Regions from separate parts of the Moorella naiadis (nom. illeg.) genome, predicted to be linked through region 2. Evidence: riboswitches for the same ligand, from Rfam matches in the RefSeq annotation. Region 2 holds a riboswitch; each other region holds the start of a gene.
What was found. Region 2 has a riboswitch for cyclic di-AMP ahead of SDD30_RS12470 (alpha,alpha-trehalose-phosphate synthase (UDP-forming)). Riboswitches for the same ligand answer to the same signal wherever they lie in the genome.
Positions count from the first base shown of each region.

Region 1 (7,640 bases), on a different contig from region 2:
CTTAACCTGGAAAATAAGGATAAGAGGTCTAGCAAAAGCCCTGGTTACGCGGGGCACCACCTGCAGCAATCAACAAGGGATGGCGGCGTTCAGCCGCCTTTTAATTTAGGCTACCTCACCCGCCGGGCGCCAACGTAGCGCGGCCCCCAGTAATAAGGATCGTTGATGCTGTCAATGGACACGCCGCTATTGGTGGCGCTGATAAAATTGCCATCTCCGACATAAATGCCCACATGGCTGATACCCCGGGCATAGGTGTGGAAAAAGACCAGATCGCCCGGCATAAGTTCATCTTTATCCACATGGGTGCCCAAGGAGGCCTGGTCGCTAGCCGAATGGGGCAGATCAATACCTACACGGTCAAAGACGTACAGGGTAAATCCGGAACAATCAAAACCCTTAGGGCTCGTCCCACCCCAACGGTAAGGAGTTCCTTCATACTGGCGGGCAATAGCGGCGATCCGGGCGCCCACGGTAGAGGGAGCGACGCTTTCGCTACGAGATGCCGGGGTGGGTTCATAACTGGTGGCGGGTGGGTTGTCGCCGGTGGGGATCTCCAGGGTTTGTCCAACAAGAATTAGCGAGGAATCCAAGTTGTTGGCGGCTTGAATCTGTTCTACCGTTACACCATAGCGCCGTGATAAAGCCCAGAGGGTGTCCCCCCTCTGCACTTCGTATGGTTGGGCCAGGGCTACCCCGGCGGCCACTAAAGTAAAGGCCCCGGCCAGGGTGGCGGTCAGACAATACTTCGACCACTTCTTCAATTAGCTAAGACCTCACTCTCGCACACCTACGAGGTTAGTTGTCGGGTTCGGACCGAGAGTTAGCCCGGAGTCAGGGACTTTTTTACCCCTGCTCTTCACCCCAAAAATATCCCCCGTTTCCCGTCTTTACGGGAATTCGGTGCAAAAATATGACTTTTTAATTATACCGTCGAAAAAGGGAACAGTAAAATGCCATTATACTAGCTCTGGCGCCATAACCTGGCAGGAAGTAAAATATTCTTTCCTTAAGGAGCTTTTTCTTATGAATTCATACCAGTTATACCGGGAAGAATGGGATATGCTTTTTGCCTATCAATTAACGTTTTGGCGAAGAAAGAGTGTGCATGAAGACCACAGGTTTTTCCGCTAGAGCGAAGAAAGTATATTTAGTCCATAATCAGAAAACGGTGTGGGAGGGAGGAGGCTTGAAAACACCGGAATGGACACTAAACCTTAAAAGCGAGGTGGAACTTTATGAACAAAAATGCTCCGGCAGCTGCCGGCTGGTGGCGTTACCGTTATCTGGTTGCAGCCATATTGTTTTTCGGCTACAGCATCCAGTACCTGGACCGGGTAAAAACAACGGTTTTGGTGCCCTTGATCAGTGAAAGCCTCCACCTGACCCATGGTGATGTTGGCAATGCCATGTTCTTATTGATGGTTTTTTACGGTCCGACCCAGGTTCTATCCGGTTTCCTTTGCGACCGCTTTGGTCCCAAAAAAGTACTGGTGTTTTCATTATTTACCTGGAGCCTCTTTACTATTTACATGGCTTTTATGCAGAATGTCACTGAATGGTATATCCGTAATGCTTTATTTGGTATTTTAGTTGGCACCGAGTTTGTACCGAGTGCCCGCCTAATCGCCCGCTGGTTCCCGAAAAGGGAGCGGGCCCAGGCCCAGGGGATCCTTTCCTGGTCCTGGATTGTTACCCCGGCGTGGGCACCTTTGCTGGCAACTTTTCTGGCTGCCTACTTTAACGACTGGCGTCCGGTTTTTATCTGGCTGGGTCTTTTCGGTCTGGTACCACTGATAATCGTATTGTTTTTTATTTATGACCGGCCTGAACAGATGCGTCGTTTAAGTGATGCTGAGGTTAAGGAGAGTTACGCCGATGAACTTGAGAGCGGTATATTGCAGGAAGGGGCCCTTAGCCGGGAGAACCTGGCCCAGCAGGCTAAAAAGGCTGAGATTCCCCTGCGAGATGTATTACTGAATAAGAGTTTTATAGCTGTGGTGATCTCTTACCTGGCCTGCCAGATGACCTTCTGGGGGGTAGTTACCTGGTCGCCCAGTTATTTAAGTGAAGTATTTAAGTTTAGCCTGACGAAGATGGGTGCCTGGGCCTCTATCTACTTTGCCGCCGGAATAATCGGTGCTTTCCTGAGTTCCAGGATTTCGGACAAGGTATTCAGTGGTCGTCGCCGCCCAATGATTATCCTCTCCTTTATCGGCACCATCCCCTTTATTCTTCTTCTGGCCACGGTGCGACCGGGGATCAGCAATATGGCCTTGGTACTCATCCTAGCCGGTGCCGGTTTCTTTGCCAATATGATCTGGGGTCCAATCCTTGCCTGGCCGGCCGATGTTTTCAGTCCAGAGATGTATGGCCGCGCCCTCGGTTTTGTGACTGGCATCGCCTACTTTGGAGCTGCCTTTGCTCCGCTCATTATGAGCCGCCTTATTATGAAAACGGCAGCCGGTGTTTCCTACACCTACGCCTGGGTGTTTATTGCCTTTTGCGCGGTACTGGGTTTGATTGCTTCATCATTAGTCAGCGATAGACATGAGACCACATTTCATAATCAGGCTATTACTGAATAACTACCGAGGTGACATCCATTGTCCGTCATGACTCCCAAAGAACGTGTCCTCCGTGCTTTAAACCAGCAATGGGTCGACCGTATCCCCGTGGGCAATCCAGTATCGGTAGCTACTGTAGAATCCATGGCGGCCTGCGGCGCCTATTTCCCCGCCGTCCACCTGGACGCAGAGAAAATGGCCACCCTGGCCGCCACCGGCCACGAGATCCTGGGGTTCGACACCATCGCCCCCTACTTCAGTGTCCAGCAGGAGGCGGCGGCCTTCGGCCTCAAGATGAATTGGGGTGAAATTGACTCCATGCCCGATGTCCTGGAGAACCCCTATGAGGATCCTGGGGCGATCACGATCCCGGATGATTTCCTGGAGCGCCCCTCTATCCGGACCGTGCTGGATGCCCTGCGCATCCTGAAAAAGGAGTACGGCGACCACGTCTGCCTGGTGGGCAAGATAATGGGCCCCTGGACACTGTCCTACCACCTGCACGGCACCCAGAACTTCCTCATCAAAACCATCCTGGAACCGGACAAGGTGCGCGGTTTCCTGGATAAGCTTAAAGGCCTTAGCGTTATGTTCGCCAACGCCCAGTTCGCCGCCGGCGCCGATGTGGTCACGGTGGCCGACCACGCTACCGGCGACCTGGTGAGCGGCACCTGCTACCGTGACTTCCTCCTGCCGGTGCACCAGGAGATGACGGGGCAGATCAAAGGCCCTACTATCCTGCATATCTGCGGCAACACCACCGACCGCCTGGATTATATCGCCCGGGCCGGCTTCAACTGTTTCCACTTCGATTCCAAGGTCAACCCCCGAACGGCCCACAAAATTATCAATGGCCGTATCGCTCTGACTGGCAGTATCAACAACCCGGTGACCCTGTTTAACGGCACCCCGGACGATGTCCGCCGGGAGGTCTGGGCCAACTGCGAGGCCGGTATTGAAATTATTTCCCCGGAGTGCGCCGTGCCCTTACGGACACCTAACGCGAATCTGAAGGCGATCGTGGCGGCGGTGGAGGAATACTGCCGCACCCATTAAAATGGGCCTTAAAACGGGTGCAACAAAGATTGGCAAACCCCCAGGATGGCTATCCGGGTGCCAGTGATTAATACTGCGAAAATCTGTCACCATTCTGGCGGGCCCCCGGAAGAGAAGCCGGGGGCCTGTTTATAGAAAAGAGCAGGAGTAAAGAAAGGTTATCGCGAATTTTTTGTCTGACGGTAGAGGCGTTTATAGTTGTTGGGAGTTAACTTTTACTTTATTAGACAATGGTCCAAAAAGCGGAGGGGAAGCGGAGAGGAAGGGGGGTAGAGCCCAATATGCTGCACCAGGACTTAATTCAGCCCCTGCTGGACCGTGCGGCGGCCTTCGGTCCGGGGGTTATAGAGGTTATCAACCTTGAGGGGGTAATCGTTGCCAGCTCTGATCCGTCGCGGGTAAACTTAACCCGGCCGGAGGTACAGGAGTTAACCGTTGCCGGGGTCGCGTTGCCCTCGGCCCCAGTGCCCGCTGCCGAATTCCATACCGCCCGGCAACATCCGCAACTGGAGGATAATGGTGGCCAGATAGCCCCCTTCCTCCCCATAACCGTTAGCGATGAACTTACCGCCTGGTTGGGCTGGCAGGGGGTGCTGTCCCGGGAAACCCTGGCTTTATTGCAGGCCGCCCTCGTAGGGGTGTTGACGGCAGCCCGGCGCCGGGACGAGCAACACTTCGCCGCCCGGGAAGAGGAGGCCCTTTTAAATGCTCTTCTGGACCGGGAAGCCGCAGCCAGGGAGGAGGAATTAAAGTTACGGGCTCTGAATGCCGGGTATGATCTCAACCTGCCCCGGGCCGTTATCGTCCTACGACTGGAACCCAAAGAGAACAGCTACTTTAATATTAACCTGCACCTGGGTTATGACGTTACCCGGGAACAGTTAAAAGGTGAAATCTGGGATCAGATCAAGGGCGATCTTTATCTAACAGCTCAGGACCTTATTGCTTTCCATGGTGAGGAGCACCTGGTGATTTGCAAGGCTTTTCTAAATATGGAGAACCCCGGCCGCCTTTACCAGGCCCTGGATGTGATGGGCAAGCACCTATATGAACTGATAAAGGATAACCACCTCTTTGCCGTCCAGGCGGCTTATGGGAGTATTGTTGCCGAGGTTGCCGGCTTGCGGCAATCCTACTTGGAGGCGGTGGAGTTAATCTCCCTTGGTCGGTCCTGCGGCAAGATGTATGGCTTTATCGATGCCGAGGCTATTCTTTTTGAAGCCTTGGTGTGCGCCTTGCCGGGGCGTCTGACCAGCAGGTACCTGGAACCACTATTTCAGCGGATCGAAACAGCCGGAGAAGAGGGTATCCAGTTGTTGGACACGATCGAGGTTTATATTGATAATAACATGAACATCAAGCAAACGGCCGATAAGCTGTACCTGCACCGCAACACCGTCACCAACCGCCTGGAGAGATTGAAACAACTGACGGGCCTGGATCCCGATAGCGGCTTCTGCGCCCTTTTCTGGCTGAAGATGCTGGCCATTTACCGGCGCCTGGCCGCGTTACAGCGGCGAAATGATCCTGTGCCTTCAGGCCTGGACCGGGGATAGCAGCTGGACGCGGGAGGGGAGGAATGGCCCGTCTCCGGCGGGGTTTGCGGTAGCGGCAAACTTAGCGCAGCCATAGTGAGACGGTCGTGAGGGGGAGGGGGGTGATAAGTCATGGCGGCCAGGGAACAAATGACGGGCTGCGAGCGAGTAATAGGGGCTTTAAAGGGAGGGGAAGTCGATCGCTTACCCCTGATAACGCCGACTTCGGTGGCGACGGTGGAAAGCATGGCGGCCACCGGCGCTTATTTCCCGGAAGCCCATACCGACCCGCATAAGATGGCCGCCCTGGCTGCCGCCGGCCATGAACTCCTGGGTTTTGATACCACGGCCCCCTACTTCAGTATCCTGCTGGAAGCGGCCGCTCTGGGGTGTGACGTGGACTGGAATCCGGCGGATGCCATGCCGGCTGTTAAAAAGAACCCCCTGGAGAGATGGGACGATTGGCGACCGCCGAGTAATTTCCTGGACCGGCAACCGGTTAAAGCCCTGCTGAAAGCTATCCGCCTGTTAAAAGACCGCTACGGCAACCGAATAGCTGTGGTAGGTAAAGTCATTGGTCCCTGGACCCTGGCCTACCACCTCTGCGGGGTGCAGAATTTCCTCCTGGGGCTGGTCCTGGAACCGGATTCCGTGCGCGAACTCCTGGACCGGTTACTGGCGGTACCCCTGCAGCTGGCTGCGGCGGAGCTGGGGGCCGGGGCCGACGTCCTCACCTGGGCTGACCACGCCACCAGTGACCTGGTCAGCGCCGCAGCCTACCGGGAGTTTCTTTTGCCCCGGCACCAGCAGGCCATGGAACAGTGGCCGGCGGAAATTCCCGTCATCCTGCACACCTGCGGCCGGGCTACCGATCGGCTGGGTTACTTCACCCAGACTGGATTTACGGCCTTTCATTTCGATTCCCGCAACCCGCCGGGAGAACTCCTCAATCTGGCCAATGGGAAGTTGACCCTGGTGGGCGGCCTTAACAACCCCCAGACCCTCCTCAACAGTAGAGTCGATGAAGTAAGGACCGCCGTCGAAGAGTTGCTCCGGGCCGGCGTCCACCTGGTAGCGCCGGAGTGCGCCGTACCCCTGCGGACGCCGAACCGGAACCTGCAGGCGGTCGTTCGGGCGGTGCGTGACTTCAACCGCCGGCAGCGCGAACACGGGGAAAAGTAGCATTGCTCCTTCTCGAAAGGTATGCTAAAATGTATTTAATTTGCTAGGCCTCCATAATTTTTATGGTGTGTGATGACAATCTATGGAAGATGGCAATAATTCTACGGCAGGGCTTATCCTCAACTTTCAAACCCGGGACCGCAAAGAGAGGCCGGGCCTCTTTTTTATTATTTCCGGGCCTTCCGGAGTCGGGAAGAACACCCTGCTCCATTTTGCCCTGGAGCGGGTGAGAGGTATCTATTACCTGCCCTCCATTACCACCCGTCCGGTACGGCCGGGGGAGACCCAGGGTGCACCCTATTTTTTTGTCAGCAAAGATGATTTTGAGGCCATGATTGCCGCCGGCGCCTTCCTGGAATGGAAACAGATCTACTCGGGGGATTACTACGGCACCCACCTGCCGACCATCCTCTACGCCCTGGAGAAGGGTTATGACCTCACCACCGATATGGATGTCCTGGGATGCGCCGAAGTTATGAAGCGCTTCCCGGATAATGTAGTACCGGTTTTTATCGCCCCACCCAACCTGGAGGAATTGCGCCACCGGCTGGCCGGGAGGGAAAAGGATCCCGGCGTCATTGCCCGAAGGCTGGAACGGGTGACTATGGAAATGGGCTACGTTGACAGGTACCGGCATGTGATCATCAACGATGACCTGGAACGGGCCGGGGGCGAACTGGTCCAGATCCTGACTGAGTATTCCCAGAAGGGTTCGGGGAAATTGAAATAGCATTATTTGTTATGGCGCTATCACCTGTTGCATTTCCCACATGCGGTGGTAAAGGCCATCCTGCTGGAGAAGTTCTTCATGCCGGCCTCGTTGAATGACCCGGCCCTTGTCCAGGACCAGGATTTCGTCCATAGCCTCCAGGCTCGCCAGGTGGTGGGTAATGACCAGGGTGGTCCGGCCGACCATAATCTGGTGGATGGTCCGCAACAATCCTTGCTCCGACAGGGCATCTAAACCGCTGGTAGCTTCATCCAGGATCAGGATGGGGGCATTTTTCAGGAGGGCCCGGGCCAGGGCCAGGCGCTGGCGCTGGCCGCCGGAGAGTTTTAAGCCATCTTCACCAATGCAGGTATCAAGACCCTGGGGTAGGCTGTGGATAAAGTTTTCCAGGTCGGTGGCGCGCAGGACCGACCATAGTTCCGTCGTACCGGCCTCCGGCCGGGCCAGGAGCAGGTTTTCCTCCAGGGAGGCGTTAAAAAGATGGACAGGCTGGCTGACTACTGCCAGCAAGCGCCGCAGGTCTTCAACCGGATAATCTTTGAGCTCGCGCCCACCCAGACGGATGAAACC
Region 1 covers NZ_JAXGFQ010000004.1:85,166-92,805, reverse strand. The annotation lists gene SDD30_RS03850 (C40 family peptidase) at 111-764, opposite strand; cyclic di-AMP (ydaO/yuaA leader) riboswitch at 773-916, opposite strand; gene SDD30_RS03845 (MFS transporter) at 1,239-2,588, shown strand; gene SDD30_RS03840 (MtaA/CmuA family methyltransferase) at 2,616-3,623, shown strand; gene SDD30_RS03835 (PucR family transcriptional regulator) at 3,905-5,179, shown strand; gene SDD30_RS03830 (MtaA/CmuA family methyltransferase) at 5,291-6,340, shown strand; gene gmk (guanylate kinase) at 6,423-7,070, shown strand; gene SDD30_RS03820 (amino acid ABC transporter ATP-binding/permease protein) at 7,080-7,640, opposite strand, start outside.
Region 1: another riboswitch for cyclic di-AMP. It lies ahead of SDD30_RS03850 (C40 family peptidase); the one in region 2 lies ahead of SDD30_RS12470 (alpha,alpha-trehalose-phosphate synthase (UDP-forming)).

Region 2 (7,640 bases):
GGTGGCGGCCAATGCCGGCATGCGCCAGGCCTTCAGCCGCGCCCTGGGAACGGAGGTCATCGTTCCTGAACACTTCGGCGTCATGGGGGCCTTCGGCGCCGCCCTCCTGGCCCGGGAAGCGGGCCTGAAGGTGAGCTCCTTCCGGGGCTTCGAGCTTACCGACAGGGAATTCCACACCGGCGGTTTTGAATGCCGCGGGTGTGCCAATCACTGTGAAGTAGTAGAATTAAAAGAAGGAAAAGAGGTCCTGGCCCGCTGGGGTGACCGCTGCGGCAAGTGGAGTAACGCGGTAGCAGTTTAAAAGGACCATAAAAGAGTCCGCTCCTTTCATTCAGCAGGGCGGACTCTTATTCAGGCTGTGGCCACAGGATTGGACTAATATTTTGCCCTAGATACTCCCTGATACGAGACGCATGGAGCCAGGTAAATATGCGTATTATTCCTTAGTGGCGGCAATCTGCAGGTTACCCAGGGCGGAAGAGATGATCCCGGCCAGGTACTCGCGGAAGGGGCCGGCCAGGTCCGGCCGGGCCAGGGCGAATTCCACTGTGGCCTGGAGGAAACCAAGTTTATCACCGATGTCGTAGCGCTTGCCCTGGAAGCGGTAGGCGTAGACCAGGTCCTGGCTAGCCAGTAAGCGCAAGGCATCCGTCAATTGGATCTCTCCACCGGCGCCGGGTTGTACCATCTCCAGCAGGGGGAAGATCTCCGGCACCAGGAGGTAGCGGCCAATAACGGCCAGGTTGGAGGGAGCTTCAGCGGGTTGTGGTTTCTCCACCAGGTCTTTGACCTGGATCAGGGGGCCGTCAATCTCCAGGGGAGCGATGACCCCGTAGCGGTTGACTTCTTCCCGGGGGACCTCCTGGACGGCGACAATGGGGGCCTTGACTTCTTCATAAACGGCCAGCATCTGCTCCAGGCAGGAAGGGGTATTGACGATAATATCGTCTCCCAGGAGGACGGCGAAGGGCTCCTGGCCGATAAACTTGCGGGCGCAGTAGACGGCATGGCCCAGGCCCAGCTGTTCCTTTTGGCGAATATAGTGGATATCAGCCAGGTCGGCGATTCTTTCCACCAGGGCCAGGAGTTCCCCTTTATCCTTTTCCCGCAGGAGGTCCTCTAACTCCAGGGAACGGTCAAAATGGTCTTCAATGGCGCGCTTGTTTTTGCCGGTGATAATCAGGATGTCTTCGACCCCGGCATTAACGGCTTCCTCAACGATGAACTGGATGGCCGGTTTGTCGACGATGGGTAGCATTTCCTTTGGTTGGGCTTTAGTAGCCGGCAGGAAGCGGGTACCCCAGCCGGCAGCGGGAATAATAGCTTTCTGGATGGTGGCCAAAAATAATCACCTCGTTCGCATGTTCACGTTTATTTTTATGTCGCCCTAGCTTAAATATTACCCCCTTAGTTTTGGCTAGAAGGTTAAAAGAAGTTAATGCAGGTTAAAAATTGGCCCGGTTATATCAGGCTAAACCGAAAAGAAAATGGCTGACTTCTACCGGCGAAGCCAGGAAATAAGGGGTCCGGCCGGAGAAACGGGGACCGATCCCTACAGCCAGGCCGTTAGCCGGCAGGGCGTTAAAGGCATCCTCATCGGTACTATCATCCCCCAGGTAAAGGGGTAAAGCCCGGGGCCAGCGGCGGGTGAAATAGTTTATCGCCACCCCTTTGTGGGCTCCCCGGGGGCGAAGCTCCAGGACCTTATGCCCGGCGATAAATTCGAGGCCGTATTTTAAATATGGTTTGACTTCGCGGCGAAACCCCTCCAGGGCGGCTGCGGCGTCTCCCGGCGCGGCCAACCGGTAGTGCAGGGCCAGGTTTTCTCCTTTATTTTCCACCAAAAGGCCCGGAATCCCTGCTGCAATTTTCCGGGCCAGAGAAAAAATTTTTGTCCAGGGAATATCTCCGGGTGCTGGCGGCGAGAGCGCGATAACTTCTCCCTTCGGGTCCACGACCCGAGTGCCGTGGTGGCCAGCCAGCCAGAGACCGGGTACCGGCAACAGGTGGCGGAGGTCGGCGAGGGAGCGGCCGCTGATTATAACCAGGTGCAGGCCCTGCCGTTGTAGCAGATACTGCAGTAATTTCAGCAGGTTTTTCCCGGGACGAGCCAGTTCCGGGCGGGAGGTCAGGGGAACCAGGGTACCGTCGTAGTCACACATGAGGAGAATTTCGCCGTGGTGCCGGATCTTAGCTGCTAGCCGACCCGGAGACATCATCCGCTTCTCCTTTCTTTAAAGCCATTGTTTGGTGGAAACAGTTCATCCACCAGTGGACATCATGGCGCCGTACCCTTTCTTGCAAAAGACGCAACCTTTTTTCTTGTTCCGCCCGGCCCATCCCCAGGGCCGTATTAAAGATCATGGCCATACCATCAATATCATAAGGATTGACCAGGACGGCTCCTTTGAGTTCCTGGGCGGCTCCGGCGAAACGGCTCAATACCAGCACGCCGGTATTGTCACACCGTGAGGCCACATATTCTTTGGCTACCAGGTTTAAACCATCCCTGAGGGGCGTAACCATCATGACATCGGCCGCCAGGTAGTAGGCTACTAGTTCCTGCCGGGGGAGGCCGCGCCAGAAGTAATGGACGGGGCGATAGCTACCGTCACTGAAACGCCCATTGATACGGCCTACGGCTGCTTCCACCTCTTCCTTTAGACGACGGTAGGCGGGTACAGCCGTCCGGCTGGGTACGGCGATCTGTACCAGGGCCGCCCGGCCACGCCATTCCGGGGCCTCTTCCAGCAAACGCTCCCAGGCCAGGAGCCTTTCCAGGATCCCCTTGGTATAATCAAGACGCTCCACGCTCAGGGCCAGGCGTTCAACGCCGATTTGTTCCCTTAATTCCTCAGCCCTGGCCCTGGTAGAGGGTTCGACCGCCTGGCGCTGGAAGGCCCGATAATCGATCCCCATGGGCCAGGCACCGACATGGATGCGTCGTTGTTCCCAGTAGACAATATTTTCTTCAAAGTCAACCCGGGCCCCCAGCAACTGGGCTGCTGCCTGTAAAAAATTATCAACATAGGCCTGGAGATGGAAACCCAGGACATCGGTTCCTAGGAGGCCGCGCAGGATGTGGGGCGCCCAAGGGAGAGTGGCCAACAGGTCGTGGTGGGGGAAGGGTATATGCCAGAAAAAGAATTGTTTTAACTGCGGTTGGCGATGGCGTAAATGGGCCGGTACCAGGGCCAGGTGGTAATCATTGACCCAGATGATATCACCCTCCGCGGCCTCTTCAAAAACCGCCCCGGCAAATTTAGCGTTAACCCGGGCGTAAGTTGACCATTCCCTGGCGTCATAATGACATCTATCTAAAAAGTAATGGCACAGGGGCCAGAGGGCACTATTGGTAAAACCGTGATAGTAAAGTTTTATTTCTCCCGCTGTGAGGGGTACTTCATGAAAAGTGTAAGCCGCATTCTCAATAGGTACAGCCAACCTTAAACCCTGGCTATTTTCCTGGGGTGCTTCCCGCCCGCCCCAGGCTACCCAGACACCACCCTTTTTCCGCAAAAATGGTTCCACAGCGGATACCAGGCCGCTGATGGCCGGGACGGGTTTGATGCCCTCCGGGGTCGCCTGCAGGTTGTACGAACCCCGGTTGGAAACCATAACTATTTTGGCAGCCTGCTTTTTGCTCATATTATCTACCCCCTTTACTTTTGTTTTAGCTGATTGTTGCCCTCCTCGTAAAAAGTAATAAAACAAATACAACCCCGGTTTTACCCGGGGTTGCTAGCTTGAACGCCATGGAACACGATACCGGTTAACCGGTAGTTCCCTTCCACGCTTACGAAGTTAGCTGACGGATTCGGGCCGAAGTTAGCCCTACCCGGCGCTTTAGCCTTCCCTTCCCCGGCAATCCCTGAATGACAGCCTATCCACCCAAAGATTTAAGGAAAATAAAAGCTGTTGCTGGCCGGGATTCACCCCGGAAATGGTTCCCCCGTTTACGGCCCAAGCCGTAATTCAGCGTACCAGGATATATATATATTTTTATTATACCACGCGGCCAGGGAAATGCAAATTTTAAGTCCATTTCTCCCAGGAAGGAAACCCCAGGTTGCCTGCCGAATTCTTTTTTAATAAAGGGAGGAGGTAGTACATGCTCGATACAGAGCTAGATTTACGCCATAATCCGTGCGCTATTGAACCTGCGACCGAGGTGCTGAAGGAAGGGGGGATTTTTCTCGTTTCCCTGCCCGATGGTTCAGTTATCCAGCGGGATAATGGCAGCCTGGGCCTTTACTATAATGATACCCGCTACTTAAGTCACCTGGAGTTGCAGGTGGCCGGACAGCGACCAATATTTCTTTCTTCTTCCATCCGCGATAGTCACTTCGCCCAGATAGAATTAACCAACCCGGTTTTTAATCTGCCCGATGGTACCGTAATACCGGCCCAGACCATCCATCTCCGCCAGTTACGGTTAATTAAGGACGCCCTTTTTCAGCGCCTGCGCTTAATAAACTTTAATCCCTTTCCGGTAAAGTTGTTGCTCCATTTTAACCTGGCGGCTGATTTCCGGGATATATTTGAGGTACGGGGCAGCCAGCGTCGCCGCCGGGGTGAATTGTTACCGGTGGAAGTGCGACGCCAGGGGCTGGTCCTGGCTTACCGGGGCCTGGACAACCTCCTCCGGACCACCGGAATTACCTTTGAACCGGCGCCGACAAGCATCACCGGCCGGCCTGGCCAGGCCGAAATCACCTTTGCCCTGGTCCTGCCGCCCCAAAAAAAGCTCTACCTGCATTTAAAAATTGAACCCGATCCAGGTAATATCTCTTCGAGGAACAAGATCAGCGATCTTTTTTCGGCGACCACCATTGAGCAGGCGACTGCTTACCACCAGTGGCAAAGGGAGTCGACCAGGATCTGGACCGACAATAGCTTTATCAATGCCATGTTCCAGACGGCCGTCACCGACCTCAAAGCCCTGCAAATAGATTATCCCGGTGCAGGCCGGATTATAGCCGCCGGGATACCCTGGTACACCGCCCCCTTTGGCCGTGATTCTTTGATTACCTCCTGGCAGGCCCTTATCCTAAACCCGGCCCTGGCCCATCAGGCCCTACGCTTCTTGGCTCGCTACCAGGGCCAAAAGGTGGATAGGTGGCGGGAGGAAAGGCCGGGAAAAATCCTCCATGAACTGCGCCACGGGGAGATGACCAGCTGCCGGGAGGTACCCCATAGTCCCTATTACGGTTCTATAGATGCTACCCTGTGGTTTATTATCCTCCTGGGTGCGACTTACAGGTGGACCCGGGATGACGCTTTATTACGGGAAATGGCCATTCCCCTGCGCAACTGCCTGCGCTGGTGCCTGGATTATGGCGATCTGGACGGCGACGGCTACCTGGAATACCAGCGGGAGTCCCCGGCCGGCCTGGCCAACCAGGGCTGGAAAGATTCCTGGGATGCTGTTGTTGACCGGGAGGGGCGCCTGGCCGAGGGTCCCGTGGCCCTGGTAGAAGTCCAGGCTTACTACTATCTGGCTCTCAACGAAGCGGCTCATTTATTAGCCATCCTGGGTGATGAACTGACCGCTGCCGATCTGAAGAGGCGGGCCAGGGAGTTGCGGGAGCGGTTTAACCAGGATTTCTGGCTGGAAAATGAAGGGTACTTGATTTTTGCCCTCGATGGCCGGAAAAGGCCCCTGACCACCCTGGTTTCTAACGGGGGCCAGGCCCTCTTTACCGGTATTCTCCCGCTGGAGCGCGCCCGGAGGGTCGCCCGGCGACTGCTGGCCGGAGATTTCTATTCCGGTTGGGGTATCCGGACCATGAGTAAAAAGGAAAGGGCTTATAACCCCATGAGTTACCATAATGGCTCGGTCTGGCCCCATGACAACGCCATTATCGCCGCCGGCCTGCGCCGTTACCAGTGCCTGGAGGAATTATCGCGCCTGGCCGCAGGCCTTTTCGCCGCCAGCCCCCACTTTAATTACCGGCGCTGGCCGGAGCTCTTTTGTGGTTTTACCCGCAGGGGTTTAAGCGGCCCGGTACGTTACCCGGTAGCCTGTGATCCCCAGGCCTGGGCCATAGGCAGCCTTTTCAGTTTCTTCCAGCACCTGCTGGGCCTGAAATTAGGGGAACACGGCCTGTTTATTTCCCGACCCTTACTACTTCCCGGGACCAGCCGGGTAGAGATCAGGAACCTGGCCGTGGCCGACAGCCGCCTGGACCTGGCCTTTGAGGAAAAGGAGGGGCGAGTCCTGGCCAGTGTTCTGAAGAAAGAAGGCGATCTCAAAGTCATTATTGAAGCGTAAATAATCCTGCCGTGTTTGTCCTTTCTTGACTTTCCCGGGTAATTATAGCTAAAATAAATATGATGTCTCAAATATATTAATTGTGGAGGCGAAGTAATATGCGCGTTGTCATGTTACACTGGGCTTTCCCGCCGATTATCGGGGGAGTGGAATCCCATCTGGCCCTCCTGTGCCCTTACCTGGTCCGCCAGGGGCACCAGGTAAGCCTCCTCACGGCCACAGCCCCCGATACCCCGGTGCAAGAAAGCTGGCAGGGGGTAATCATCAAGCGTTCACCCTTAATGGATCTCAATTCCCTTAATCCGGCAGCCCTGGAAGACAGGGCCGGGGAGATCAAGAAACTCCTGGAAGACTTTCTCCTTGAAGTAAGGCCGGATATTGTCCACGCCCACAATTTCCATTATTTTAGCTTCGTCCATGCTGCCGCCCTGCAAGAGATCTGCCGCCGCCACGGCTGGCCCCTGGTTCTTACCGCCCATAATGTCTGGGAAGATGAACTCTGGGATAAGATGAATACCCTGGCCGAGGGCTGGAATCAGGTTATCGCCGTCAGCCACTACATACGCCAGGAACTGATAATCAGCGGTTATCCGCCGGAACGGGTAACGGTAGTTTACCACGGTACGGATACCTCTACCTTCCGACCGCCTTCACGGGTAGATATGCAGGCTATCTATAATTCTTATCCAGAATGGCGGGGCCGGCGGGTGATCTTCCATCCGGCCCGGATGAGCCGAGCCAAGGGCTGCGATGTCAGTATTCGCGCCCTCGATCTCATCCGCCGGGAAATCCCCGATGTACTCCTGATCCTGGCCGGTACCACCAATACCGTTGACTGGGGCCAGAAGCAACCGGAGGAGGTAGCCTTCCTGCAGGATCTAATCGCCAGCCTGGGGCTGGAGAAAAATGTCTTCATTCGTTTCTTCCCCTGGCAGGAGATGCCGGCTGTCTATCAGGGAGCTGAGGTCTGCCTTTACCCGTCGGCCTTCCAGGAACCCTTTGGTTTGGTCATGCTGGAAGCCATGGCCACGGCCAGGCCTATTATCGTCAGCCGCGCCGGCGGTATGCCGGAGATCATTCGCCCCGGTTATAACGGTTTTCTTGTTTCCATGGGGGACCATGAGGAACTCGCCCGCTATACCACCTTCCTCCTGCGTAACCCGGAGATGGCCAGGACCATGGGCCGGGACGGTCGCCAGTTGGTGGAAGAGAACTTCACCACCGCCGTCATGGCCCGCCGTACACTGAAGGTATATAACCAGCTGCTGGTCCTACCCCGGGCGAGTTAAACTGCCGGCAGAAGGGCTGGCGGGTACAGGTAAAAATCTATTTAAGGGAACCAGCAGCAATGGTTCCCTTAAATTTT
Region 2 covers NZ_JAXGFQ010000020.1:46,637-54,276, forward strand. The annotation lists gene SDD30_RS12455 (acyl-CoA dehydratase activase) at 1-301, shown strand, start outside; gene galU (UTP--glucose-1-phosphate uridylyltransferase GalU) at 437-1,342, opposite strand; gene otsB (trehalose-phosphatase) at 1,467-2,219, opposite strand; gene SDD30_RS12470 (alpha,alpha-trehalose-phosphate synthase (UDP-forming)) at 2,191-3,648, opposite strand; cyclic di-AMP (ydaO/yuaA leader) riboswitch at 3,779-3,991, opposite strand; gene SDD30_RS12475 (amylo-alpha-1,6-glucosidase) at 4,112-6,274, shown strand; gene SDD30_RS12480 (glycosyltransferase family 4 protein) at 6,373-7,563, shown strand.

Region 3 (7,640 bases), on a different contig from region 2:
GCGGGTGCCGCTAAATTTTAAGTAAAGGGAGATGGGGGTTTCCGTATCGGCCAGGATTTCCGTCCAGACAGGTACGTAGGGGGCTTCCCTGGCCATGGCCAGGAAGGTCTCCCGGTCGGGATGGAACAACGTTAATCCCTCCCCGAGGGCAAAATAAAAACCAGCGCTTAAGTAAGCCCTGGTCAGGTTTAACTATTACCCGCTCAAACTCCAGGCTCAACTCAAACTTAACTCGACTCAACTCTGCTCATGCATATATTCAGTTGTTGGTAAAAGAATACCATACAGGATTAGGGACTGTCAATAAATATTTCAGGTCTTAACTCAAATCTGGACGTAATTCTGCTGCCCGGCCTAAATAGACATGGACCGGTTCCTGATCACTATAGGCATGAATTAAAACCCGGACAATTCCCGGCTGGCTTCCCGGTACCGGTATCTCCGTGGCACACATCAAGGCTATATCCACCCAGCCCAGACGACGGGCGGCTGCGGCCGGGAAAGCGGCGTTGAGGTCCGGGGTCACGGTAAAGAAGGCGCTGATAATATCCTCGACTAACAGGTTGTTACGCGCCACTATCTCCCGCAGCAACCCTGCGGTGGCGGCGATAATCGCCGGGGGTGTGTTTTTCGGTACGTCTACGGCACCGCGCAGGCCCCGGACCCTCTTTTTCAGTCTATCCTTATCCTTTTGATCCGTCATCGTAACCCTCCTACCGTACTACGGTAACAGCCTTTAATCCCGCTGCCGGTAGATAATATTACCCCACCGGGGTCTGGAAACCGCGTTCATGATATCCTTATCGGTCATGTTTTTCACACAGCCCGGTGTCCCAGGCCGATGCCGACTTCATCCAGGTGGAGCAGGCCGATGCCGAAGAAGATGGCTACACTCAGGTGATCCTGCCAGCGGGCGATGCCAATCTTGCCCCCTACATTCAGGCCGATGGCCTTGGGCATCATCTGGGACAGGGCTTCCCGGGTCGCCCCGGCGATGGCTCCCTCTTCGAGATGGGTCTCTTTGATAACCCCTTCCCGCTTGGCCGCCACCACCGCCCGTTCAACTATTTTCTGTACGGAATTGATAAATTCCCCGCCGTAATCCACTGCCGCCGTGGCTATACCGCCGGCGGCATACTCCTTTTTCAGCCGGGCCTCTTCCTCCCGGCTTTCCGAGAGGGCCATCTTAATGGCTACTGCCGCCACTTTTTTGCTGCCATACTCCATAAATGCCACCACCTATTTTTGCTTGCACCGATTATATTACATCCAGGCCAGTACCGCAAGAAGCATTACGGAATAGCAAACTGTTATTTTTCAAAGCCCTGTAGCCATCACACAAAAATGCCGGCCTATTTAAACCGAGAGTATTATATACCAGGCCAAGGCTCTTTTGACAGTCTGATTGCCGGCTGCTAACATTAACGCGAAATGCCTGTAAGACATGAGAAGGCCGAATCCCGCAAATAATAGGGAACGGGGGAACCACCACAGGGGTGAATCCCTGCCCTCAGTCTACTTTATTACTCCAGGTAATTCAGGGTACTGGCGAGTAACGGAGCTGGCAGACTGGGAGTGGGGTAGGGCTTGCTCCGGCCCGAACCCGGCAGCTAACCTCGCAGGCTGGAGGGGAGATGAATTCATGATGAAAACCAGCGGGGGGCCATAAGGGGTCGGCTGGTTTTTTCTATTCCTTTTATTCTGGTTTATCCTGGTTTATTCTGGTTTATTCTGGTTTTGTTTTTTGACTGGAGGAGGGTTGCATTTGGCTGCGGCGACAGAAAAGTTAGAGTTACGCCGGGAGGTCACCGTCTGGGGCTCCTATATGTGGGGTTACGCTGATGTCGGCGCCGATATCTACGCCGCCCTGGGCCTGGTCATGCTCTGGGCTAAAGGGGCTACCGGTCTGGCCTTCGCCCTGGCCGGGCTGGTGTACATTATGATCGGTCTCGCCTATACCGAACTGGCCGCTACCTACCCCGTGGCCGGCGGGGGGCAGTTCTTCACCCTGCGTGGGCTGGGCGATTTCTGGGGCTTTGTGGCCGGATCGGCCTTATTACTGGACTATACTATCGATATTGCCCTCTTTGCTACTGCTTCCGCCGGCTATATCAACTTCTTTTTGCCTTATCTATTTAGCATCAATGTTGATTCCCTGGCTATTAGCATCGGGCCCCTGCATCACGTCAACCTGGTCTGGATGGCCGAAGCCTTGGTCCTGGTTATCTTTCTTATCGCCCTCAACATCCGGGGGATGCGGGAATCCTCATTGCTCAACGAAATCCTGGGAGCCATTGATATCCTGACGGAATCGACCATTATTGTCTTTGGCTTCCTCTTTGCTTGGCGTCCGGAACTCCTGGCCCACCAGTGGATCACCCAGTTCCCTACTTTTAAGGAATTTGCTTACGGTTCCTCCCTGGCCATCATCTCCTTCGTCGGCCTGGAATCCATTTCCCAGGCGGCTCAGGAAACCAAACGGCCGGCAACGGTTGTGCCCCGGACCTCCGTCGGCCTCATCTTCACCGTATTTATCTTTGCTACTGCCTTTTCCACCATGAGCCTGGGCGTCCTGCCGTGGCAGGATATTGCCGAGGCCGTCGGCGACCCGGTGGCTACCCTGGCCCATGCCATCCCCTTTATCGGCATTATCGCCGGCCCCTTTGCCGCCCTGCTGGGGGCCACCATCCTGCTGATTTCGGCCAACTCCGGCGTCATGAGCGCCTCACGGCTTACCTTCGCCATGAGCCAGTTTCACTTTATCAGCGACTGGTTCAATGCCGTCCACCCGCGTTTCCGGACCCCTTACCGGACCATCCTGGTCTTTTCCGGCATCGGCGTCCTGCAGCTCGTCCTTTCTTTCTTAACGCCCAACGCCATGGATACCCTGGGTAACATGTACGCCTTTGGGGCTACCACCGGCTATATCCTGGTCTTTATCGCGCTAATTAAGTTACGTTTCACCGACCCCTATGCGCCCCGGCCCTATAAAGTACCCTTAAACATTAAAATTAACTACCGCGGCCGGACGGTGGAATTCCCCCTCCTGGGGGTTATCGGCACCCTGGGCATCAGTACCATTCTTTTTGAGGTTATCCTGACCCATGCCATTGGCCGCATCGCCGGCCCGGCCTGGATCCTCCTCTGTTTTATTTATTATTTCTATTACCGTCGCAAGCATGGCTTCCCTGTCTTCGGTAATATACCCCGGGATTGGGAAGGCCAGCAATTAAAGGTCCTGGAGGCAGCGGAGGAGTACGATCTCCTGGAGGAGTACAAACAGGCCCTGGCCGAACGGGATTGCAAGGAGGCTGTTGCCCATGGCAGCTAAAAGAAGCAGCCGTAAGGTTTGCCAGTCCCTCACCTGGCGTGATTACTACCAGATGGTGACCACCCTGGCCATGCTGTTCCTGGGACCGGCCATCTGGGTCCGCGCCCTGGTCCATCCCAGCCCCATGGCCTGGGTAGTCGGCGCCGGTTTCCTGGGCCTCGGGATTTACCGCGCCCTGGCCTTCATCCGTTATTTCACCCGGCGCCACAAGGAGGTCCGCGCATGACGGCGATTCATACCCATCCCCTGGGTATTTTCCTGGCCCTGGTTTTTATCGTCAGTATGGGCCGCCTTTTCTGGTGGATGCTGCATGTACCGCCGGCCATTCCCTATGAAGTCGCCCATGTCACCAGGACTGTCCAGGCCGTAAAACGGATCCTGGTCCCAGTAGTGGACAGCGATTATGCCCGCCGGGCCATTGAACTGGCCTGCCGCCTGGGGACCGAACAAAAGGCCGAGATCATTTTGTTGGCCGTCCTGGAGGTGCCCCTCACCTCTCCCTTAGGGGTAGCCCTGCCGGGGACCGAGGCCCGCTTAAATGAGGTCCTGCAACAAGGGGTAGAAATCGTTAATTTTCATCAACTGCCCAGCAGGACCAGGATTATAAGGGCCCGGACGGCGGGTACCGGTATCCTGCAAGCCGCTACCGAGGAAGAGGTGCAGTTGATCGTTATTGGCGCCCGGCCCAAACGCCAGCTCGGCGGCCTGGGAAGCACCTCAGAATGGCTCTTACGCCGGGCCACCTGCGAATTACTGATTGACCGTCAACCTGCGTAGGGGGTGTTATTATGCGCGTTATAATCATCGGCTGCAGCCGCCTGGGGGCCAGTTTAGCTATCCAACTGGCTGCCGCCGGCCACGAAGTCAGCGTTATTGATGCCCGGGCCGAATCCCTGGAACGCCTGCCCCATGATTTTCCCGGTCAGGTCTACCAGGGGGTAGGTATTGACCTGGAGTTACTAACCCAGGTCGGGGCGGATAATGCCGATGTCCTCATCGCCGTCACTGATCGGGACAGCGCCAATCTGGTCTCCGCCCAGGTAGCCCGGGAAAAGTTTCATATCCCCCGGGTCATTGCCCGGGTCTATGATCCCAAGGCTGCCGGTGCTTACCGGGCCATGGGGTTGGATATCTTCTGTCCGACTACCCTGGGTATTGATTATGTCATGGCGCAACTGGGGGGTGCCCAATAATGTATGTTATAGTAGCCGGTGGTGGTAAGATCGGCTTTAACCTTACCAAAACCCTTCTGGACGGTGGTCAGGAGGTCCTGTTAATCGAGAAGGATCCGCGCAAATCTCGCTGGCTGGAGGATCGCCTGGGTCAGGTAGTCCTGCGGGGCGATGCCACCGAGGTAGCTACCATGGAAGCAGCCGGAGCCAAGCGGGCCGATGTGGTGGCCGCCGTCACCGGTTTCGATGAGGATAATATTATGATCTGCCGGCTGGCCCAGAAGGTCTTCGGGGTTAACCGGGTCATCGGCCGGGTCAATAACCCCCAGAATGAAGACGCCTTTCGCCTGCTGGGCATCAATAATATCATCAACAGTACCCGGTTGATCTACCGCTTGGTCCTGCAAGAAGTCGATGTCTGCGGCCTGATTCCTTTACTTACCCTCAAGGGCGGCGAAGTGGAATTTTTAGAAACCGTCCTGACCCCGGAGGCCCCGGCCGCCCATGTGGCCGTCAAGGATCTTATACTGCCGGAGCAGTGCTTGCTGATGGCTATCCTGCGCCAGGAGGATCTAATCTTCCCCCGCGGTGATGTTGTTTTGCTGCCCGGGGACCAGGTCATTGCTGCCGCCAGGGCGGAAGAGGTGGAAGCCCTGCGCCAGGCCCTCCTGGGAAGTGCCTAGAGAGTCCATAAATATTTAAGGGAAGGGGCGTTGGCCTCTTCCCTTTTTAATTCGCTGTAGCGGTCGCGTTCTCCCGGCGAAACTAGCATTCTACTCGAATACTGGTCTGGGCTGGGGCTGGAGGCTGGACCCCCAGCCCCTAAAGGCCGTATTTTATTCCTGTTACCACCATTAGATAAACAGGGCGGCCAGGACCAGGGTAATGGTACTAATCAGCTTTACGAGAACGTGCAGGGACGGACCAGCAGTATCTTTAAAGGGATCGCCCACAGTATCACCGACTACACCGGCTTTATGGGCTTCAGAACCCTTGCCGCCGTAATTACCCAGTTCGATGTATTTCTTGGCGTTATCCCAGGCACCGCCGCCGTTGTTGAGGAACAGGGCTATGATTACCCCGGTAATGGTACCGACCATCAAGAAGGCCGCCGCAGCTTCTGCTTTTAAGACCAGGCCGACGATAATGGGGGTAACGACCACAATGATGCCGGGGAGGATCATTTCCTTCAAGGCACCGCGGGTGACAATATCCACGCAGGTGCCGTACTCCGGTTTGGCGGTGCCCTCCATGATGCCTGGTATCTCCTTAAACTGGCGCCTGACCTCCAGGATGACGTACTGGGCGGCATTGCCCACTGCCCTGATGGCCGTAGAACTAAAGAGTAAGACCATCATGGCAGCGATAAAGGCACCGACGAAGACCTCCGGTTTACCGATATCCACCGGGAAGTTACCCTTAATGTTCAGGGCGAGCTTAACCTCATCAATATAGGCCGAAAAGAGCAGGAAGGTGGCTAGGGCGGCGCTGCCAATGGCGTAACCCTTAGTCAGGGCTTTGGTAGTATTACCCGAGGCATCCAGGCGGTCCGTGCGCTTGCGTACCTCTTCCGGCGCTCCGGACATCTCGACGATGCCACCGGCATTATCGGTAATGGGGCCGTAGGTATCCATGGCCAGGATGTAGGCTGCCGTGCTGAGCATGCCCATGGTCGCTACCGCCGTACCGTAGAGCCCACCGCCGGGCATGCCGCTCTGCTGGCCCAGCCAGTAGGCGCCGAGGATGGCCAGGGAGATAAAGACAACCGGCAGGGCTGTGCTCTCAAAGCCCACGGCGACACCGGAAATAATGTTGGTGGCCGGCCCGGTTAAGGAGGCGCGGGCAATCTCTTTGACCGGCCGGTAATTATAGGAGGTGTAATACTGGGTGATGAGGACGAAGATAAAACTAAGGACAATACCAATGAGGGCGGCGCCGTAGAAATAGATGAAGTTGACTCCGGAGCCGCTCAGCATGGTATGGCTGATGGGATATAAGAAGATCATCGCCACTATGCTGGTCACTATGTAGCCCCGGTTTAAGGCAGCCATGGGGTCCTGGTTCTCTTCGGCATGGACGAAAAACATCCCGATAATAGAGGCAATAATTCCTGCTGCCCGGGCTACCAGAGGGAAAATGATCCCCTTGACGCCGAAAACCGGGAACAGAGCAATACCCAGGATCATGGCGCCAATGTTTTCTGCCGCTGTGGATTCAAAGAGATCGGCGCCACGGCCGGCGCAGTCGCCGACATTATCGCCAACCAGGTCGGCTACTACCGCCGGGTTACGCGGGTCGTCTTCCGGGATACCGGCTTCCACTTTGCCTACTAGATCGGCGCCGACGTCGGCAGCTTTGGTATAAATACCGCCGCCCAGCTGGGCAAATAAGGCCACAAAACTGGCACCAAAACCGAAACCGACGATATTTAATGGTGCCCGGGTGGGATTGGCCAGCCCGCCAAAGGCGTAAAACAGGATAGTTACGCCCAGCAGGGATAGGGCCGTAACCGCCAACCCGGTGACCGCCCCACCGCGAAAGGCTACGGTCAGGGCGTTGTTCATGCTTTTTCGTGCCCCGGCAGCTACCCGGAGGTTGGCGTTTACCGCTACATACATGCCAATATAGCCGGATAGGGCCGAGGCAAAGGCACCGGTAATGAAAGCGACGGCTGTATGATACTGGCGAGTGAGGAGGGCCAGTAGTACGGCCACGATGATGGCCAGGCCGGCAATGGTACGGTACTGGCGGTTCAGGAAGGCCATGGCCCCTTCCCGGATAGCAGCGGCAATGTCCTGCATCTCTTTAGGACCGGTATCTTCTTTCAAAACACTGGAGGTCATATAAATGGCAACAAGCACGCCCAGGATTCCGCCGACTGGAATAATTGGAAACAACTCCATCTCGCTTATCCCCTCATTTCCTGTGAATTGAGCTCTGAGAGTGTCGCGACCGCTGGCGTTTGGTTGCTACGGCCGGTAGAAGAATTCAGTATCTACACCCGGCCGATATCTAATTTACCCCTTTTCCTGATCTATCAACCCTCATTCGTTATTATGCAAAGGCCCCGGGTTCCCCGGGGCCTTTGCCAAGGCTACCCGGTTGCTTAATTATTTCTTTAACCAAGACATCATTTC
Region 3 covers NZ_JAXGFQ010000021.1:10,741-18,380, reverse strand. The annotation lists gene trpE (anthranilate synthase component I) at 1-129, opposite strand, end outside; gene aroH (chorismate mutase) at 320-703, opposite strand; gene SDD30_RS12590 (HutP family protein) at 817-1,227, opposite strand; cyclic di-AMP (ydaO/yuaA leader) riboswitch at 1,442-1,639, shown strand; gene SDD30_RS12585 (APC family permease) at 1,766-3,331, shown strand; gene SDD30_RS12580 (hypothetical protein) at 3,321-3,557, shown strand; gene SDD30_RS12575 (universal stress protein) at 3,554-4,108, shown strand; gene SDD30_RS12570 (NAD-binding protein) at 4,120-4,524, shown strand; gene SDD30_RS12565 (potassium channel family protein) at 4,524-5,186, shown strand; gene SDD30_RS12560 (sodium-translocating pyrophosphatase) at 5,358-7,406, opposite strand; gene ilvC (ketol-acid reductoisomerase) at 7,614-7,640, opposite strand, start outside.
Region 3: another riboswitch for cyclic di-AMP. It lies ahead of SDD30_RS12585 (APC family permease); the one in region 2 lies ahead of SDD30_RS12470 (alpha,alpha-trehalose-phosphate synthase (UDP-forming)).